Linked DNA regions of Lichenicola cladoniae. The protein of the gene in region 1 interacts with the protein of each later gene in a pairwise test. Links are inferred from orthologs where the notes say so. Each region holds a gene or a part of one and is shown on either strand. Other genes may lie near its edges.

Region 1 (2,768 bases):
GGGTGCGGCTTCATGTGGTAGTTGAGCGCATCCCGGAGGCGCCTCGCGGTCATCTGCTGCTGGCCGCCGAGCGAGGACGGCAGGTCGAGATGCGCCACCTGTCCGGCTGCATGCACGCCCGAATCGGTTCGCCCCGCCCCGGTCACCGCCACTGGCGTGCGGTTCACCAGATGACTGGCGGCCTCTTCCATCACGCCCTGCACCGAGATACCGACTGCCTGGCGCTGCCACCCGACGAACGGCGTGCCGTCATACTCGAACAGCAACGCCCAGCGCGTCATGATCCGGTCACTGCAGCACCGTGCCGGGCGGCATCCGGCGGCCGCGCAGGAACGCCGCCGTATCCAGCACGCTGCGACCAGGCGCCTGCAGCCGGTCGATCCGCAGCGCGCCGCTGCCGCAGGCGATCGTCAAATGGTCGTCCAGCACGGTCCCGGGTATTTTGTCGCCGTGCGGATGGGCGGCCATCGGCGTTGCTGCCTCGATCTTGAGCACGACGCCGTCCAGCGCGGTGAAGGCGCCCGGCCATGGCGTCATGGCACGGACCTGGCGGTCGATCGAGGCCGCATCGCGCCGCCAGTCGATGCGGCCGTCGGTGCGGGTCAGCCTCGGCGCGTAGGACGTGCCCTCGGCGGGCTGCGACACCGGCGTGTCGTCATGCTCGAGCGTCTCCAGGATCAGCCGCGCACCCATCGTGGCCAGGGCGTCGTGCAGGCCGGACGCGGTGGTGCCGGCATCGATCGGCACCACGTCCCGACGCAGCATGGGTCCGGTATCGAGCCCTTCGTCCATCTGCATGATGGTGATGCCGGTTTCGCCGTCCCCGGCCAGGATCGATGCCTGGATCGGTGCCGCACCGCGCCAGCGCGGCAGCAGGCTCGCATGGATGTTCAGGCATCCCCGGACCGGTGCTGTCAGCATCGTCGCAGGCAGGATCAGCCCATAGGCCGCCACCACGGCCGCATCGAGCGACAATGCGGCGAACTCGGCGTGCGCGGTCTCGTTCCGCTTCAGCCTGGCCGGGGTGCGCACCATGAGCCCGAGGCGCTCGGCCTCCCGCTGCACCGGCGAGGCACGCACCGCCTGGCCGCGCCCGGCTGGCCGCGGCTGCTGGCTGTAGACCGCGACGATCTCGTGCCCGGCCTCGTGCAATGCGCGAAGCGCGGGCACCGCGAAGTCTGGGGTGCCCATGAAGGCAAGGCGCATGATCCGGCTCCCGCTCTCAATCCGACTTCTGGCGCTGGTCCTTGGCGAGGCGCCGCATGATCATGTTGCGCTTCAGCGTCGACAGGTGATCGACGAACAGCACCCCATCGAGATGGTCGATCTCGTGCTGCAGGCAGGTCGCCAGCAGCCCGTCGGCGTCGAGCTCCTGCCGCTTGCCATCCAGATCCTGGAACCGCACCCGCACGGTCAGCGGCCGTATCACCTCGGCATACTGGCCGGGCAGGGACAGGCAGCCTTCCTCGCGCGCCGAGAGCTGGTCGCTGACGCGGATGATCTCCGGATTGATGAGGGTGACCGGCGACTTCGTCTCGTTTTCCATCAGGTCGACGATCGCGAACCGGAGGTCCAATCCGACCTGCGGCGCGGCGAGCCCGATCCCCGGCGCGAGATACATTGCCTCCCACATGCCGGGCAGCAGGGCTCGGAGGGTCGCCGCATCCTCGGGACGCACGGGCCTGGTCTTGCGACGAAGCATCGGGTGCGGCGCGATCAGGATCGTCGCCGGCTCGATGGCCGTCGCCATCTCGGAAAATGGTGGCAAATCGCTCATTGCGGCGATGTAGCGACCGACGCGACTATACACCAGGGCCGGATCGCGCACACTGACCGCCATGGCTTGCAGAGCAGGCCGCCGATCGCCATATCGGATTGGCCATGGTGCTTCGGGCCGTGGGCTTTCCGTCTCGCTCCCAGGAGGAGGCTATTCATGTCCGGCAGACTTTTCGCGTCTCCGATGTTCCTCGGTTTCGACCATCTCGAGCAGATGCTCGAGCGGGCGGCGAAGACATCGTCCGATGGCTATCCGCCCTACAACATCGAACAGACCGGCCCGACCGGGTTGCGAATCTCGCTTGCCGTTGCCGGGTTCTCCATGGACGATCTCCAGATCACCCAGGAAGACAACCAGCTGGTCATTCGCGGGCGACAGTCCGACGACACCCAGGGTCGAACCTTCCTGCACCGTGGCATCGCGGCACGGCAATTCCAGCGGGCGTTCGTGCTCGCGGAAGGGATCGAGATCGCCGGCGCGTGGCTCGATAGCGGCCTGCTGCATATCGACCTCGCGCGACCGCAGCCCGAGGTTCGGGTGAAGCGGATCGAGATCTCCAAGGGACCGGACCATGGACGTGAGCCCGGACGCATGGCGAGCGCGGATGTCGTGCAGGCGAGGGCACCACGGGTGATCAGGACCGTTCCGACCGAAGACTGACATTTCAGCAGCGATTTCGGAGGTATCCGCATGCCCGTTACGGGATGCCGGTGACCTGCCGTAGGACAAATATTATGGACACCACCACGACGGACTCGAACGAGCTTTCACTGGCCACCCTGGATATCCGTCATCTGACGGCAAGCCAGCTTCTGGCTTTGGGCGTGACCCAGCTTGCCTATGTCAAGTCGGTCGTCGTCGACGGGAATGCGGTATTCGCGATCCATGCGGCCGACGGCACGCCGATGGCGCTGACCGGAGACAGGGACGTGGCATTCGCAGCGATCCGGCAGCACGAGATGGTACCGGCGCTGGTCCATTAGGCAGATCC
Region 2 (2,805 bases), 1.5 Mb from region 1 along the record:
GCCTTGCCCTCGATGCCGCGTCCGGCGGAGATGGTGGACAGGCCGGCCGTCGCGGCCTGCTCGGCAAGACGCGTGGCGAAGCCGCCCGCATCGGCGGTGGCCTCGTCGCCGGCGATCAGCGCGATGCCGCCCCGGTTGAGCAGCGCACGATCGCCGACACCGAACAGGACCGGCGGTGCATCGCCCCGCAGGCGACGCTTCAGGCGTTTCGGATAATCGGGATCGGCCCGTCCGATCGCCCAGATCCCAGCGATCCGCCAGCGCTCGAGACAGGCTGACAGTGCCGCGTGCCGGCCCAGCAGGTCGACAATCCGGCCAGCCGGAACTGTATCGTGCCAGCCGTCCAGATACCGGTCCGGATCCCGCAGGAGGTCGCCGGGTTGGAGCTGGCGCTTCTTGAGCCAGCCTGCGAGCCGGCCCCATTGGGTATCGTCGAGCGGTTCATGCGTGGCTGCCGCGAGGGCGCCACCGCCGAAACGGCCGGTCAGGAGCAGCAATGCCTGCGTCTGCAACGTGATGGACATTTTGTCCTCATGTGAACCGGCGGCCGGTTTTCCGGCACTCGACCGTCGAATGAACCCTACCCGCTATGGGCTGGTCCTCTTGTCGAAGTCGGCGGACCGAGCGCCGGCGGCGGTAGGTCGATGACCGGCGGAACGATCAGCGTCGGCGCCGTCAGCGCGGGTGCGCCCGGCGATTTTGGAATACCGGTTGGGCCGTGCACCACATCGACCGGCACCAGGGTCGGCCATGGCAGGGACGTGACATGAACCGGATGATGTAGGTCCGCCCAGGCCGGACGGTACGCCGTCGCCAGGTGGCGCAGTGCCAGGTAGAGCGCCACCTGGGCCAGGATGGCGACGACGACGCCGAGGAGGCGCACGAACGGTGCGCGCGGCGGGCGTGGCGGCGCGGCGCCCGGCCGCCAGACGTAGAACGGCTCCGGCGGGCGCCTTGCCAGTCCGAGCCGGGCGAGAAGCGGGCTCAGGCGACTTTCTCTGCCAACAGATCGAGGGCGATCAACGCCTCGGCGATCTGCACGGCATTCAGGGCCGCACCCTTGCGAAGGTTATCCGACACGCACCAGAACGCCAGCCCGTTCGGCACGGTTGGGTCGATGCGCAGCCGGCTGACATAGACCGCGTCCTCGCCGGCGCAGTCGATCGGGGTCACGTAGCCGCCATCCTCGCGATGGTCGTGCAGCACCACGCCGGGCGCATCGCGCAGAAGCTGGCGGGCGCGTTCCAGGTCCACCGGCTCCTCGAACTCGACCACGATCGATTCCGAGTGGCCGATGAACACCGGCACCCGCACGCAGGTGGCGATCACCGCGATGTCGGGATCGAGGATCTTGCGTGTCTCGACCGCCATCTTCCATTCCTCCTTGGTCGCGCCGTCGTCCATGAAGCGGTCGATATGCGGGATCACGTTGAAGGCGATCTGCTTGGTGAACTGCTCCGAGGTCGGCGGATCGCCGACGAAGCTGCCCTTGGACTGCACGAACAGCTCGTCCATGCCTTCCTTGCCGGCGCCGGACACGGCCTGATAGGTCGAGACCACCACGCGCTTGGCGGTGAACTCGTCGTGCAGCGGCTTCAGCGCCACCACCATCTGGATCGTCGAGCAGTTCGGATTGGCGATGATGCGACGCTTGGTGAAGCGCTTCAGTGCGTCGGCGTTCACCTCCGGCACCACCAGCGGCACGTCGTGATCCATGCGGAACTGGCTGGTGTTGTCGATCACGATGCAGCCGGCGGCGGCGGCGCGAGGCGCATGCACGGCCGAGATCGCGGCACCGGGGCTGAACAGGGCCAGGTCCCAGCCGGTGAAATCGAATGTCTCCAGGTTCTGCACCTTGAGCACGCGCTTCTCGCCGAAGGAAATTTCGTGCCCGACCGAGCGGTGCGATGCCAGGATGGCGATCTCGTCGATCGGGAAGTTGCGCTCGGCAAGGGTCTTGATAATCTCGCGTCCGACCGCTCCGGTGGCTCCTACGACGGCGACGCGATAACCCATGGTCCTGGTCCTTGGCTCCTCGAGCGGGCAGGCTCCGAGGTCGGTTCCAGCCGGCGAGGCGATGTGGGAGAAGGGTCTGCTAGCGCGTCGGGACGGTATCGCGCAACAAATGACCGAGCAGCCGAGACCTGCACCGTATCTGGTGGCAGGCGTCGGTTGCGACGGAACCGCGTCTTTCCAGGTCGCGTTCCGGCCACACTTGAAATCGAACCAGTCGGGGGACTGCGCTGAATGGCGGATGCGCCTGGAGAACCGGGGCAGCCGCCGCGCTGGCAGCCGATCGGCAAGAACGGCATCGGCCGCAGCCTGGCCGATGATGCGCGCGTGTGGTTCACGCTCGGCAACGGCATCCTGAACGAGATCGCCTATCCGCGGATCGAGCAGACCGCGGTGCGCGACTTCGGCCTGATCGTGACCGACGGGGAGACCTTGTTCGCCGAGGAGCGGCGGCACTGCACGACCGAGATCGAGCCGATCCGGCCGGGCGTGCCCGCATACCGCCTTACCGGCACCCATGAGGGCGGGCGGTTCCGGCTGCACAAGCGGATCATCGCCGATCCACGTCGTCCGGCGGTGCTGCAGCATGTGCGGCTCGAGGATTTGGCGCCTGCGGACGCCGATCGCGGACGCAAGCTGCGGCTGCACGCACTGCTGGCGCCGCACCTGGTCAATGTCACCGGCATGGGGACGGCCTGGGTCGGCGACTACAAGGGCCAGGACATGCTGTTCGCCGAGGCCCAGGGTACAGCAGTGGCGCTCGCGGCCAGCTGCGGCTGGCGGGCCCGGTCG

The links. Proteins that work in one complex are often made in the same cells at the same time.
Region 2: the proteins of def (region 1) and HN018_RS02625 interact in binary tests that used the Escherichia coli proteins (3 or more experiments, as listed by UniProt). The link is inferred for Lichenicola cladoniae from one-to-one orthologs.

Annotation. Positions count from the first base shown.
Region 1 is NZ_CP053708.1:2,156,841-2,159,608, forward strand. It holds def (peptide deformylase), read right to left. Parts: upstream 1,778-2,768; coding sequence 1,223-1,777; downstream 1-1,222. Other genes in the region: truA (tRNA pseudouridine(38-40) synthase TruA), read right to left, coding at 1-281; fmt (methionyl-tRNA formyltransferase), read right to left, coding at 289-1,206; HN018_RS10015 (Hsp20 family protein), read left to right, coding at 1,934-2,437; HN018_RS10020 (DUF1150 family protein), read left to right, coding at 2,512-2,760. UniProt on the Escherichia coli protein: Removes the formyl group from the N-terminal Met of newly synthesized proteins. Requires at least a dipeptide for an efficient rate of reaction. N-terminal L-methionine is a prerequisite for activity but the enzyme has broad specificity at other positions.
Region 2 is NZ_CP053708.1:611,695-614,499, forward strand. It holds HN018_RS02625 (aspartate-semialdehyde dehydrogenase), read right to left. Parts: upstream 2,017-2,805; coding sequence 985-2,016; downstream 1-984. Other genes in the region: HN018_RS02615 (DNA-processing protein DprA), read right to left, coding at 1-524; HN018_RS02620 (hypothetical protein), read right to left, coding at 581-883; HN018_RS02630 (glucan 1,4-alpha-glucosidase), read left to right, coding at 2,248-2,805.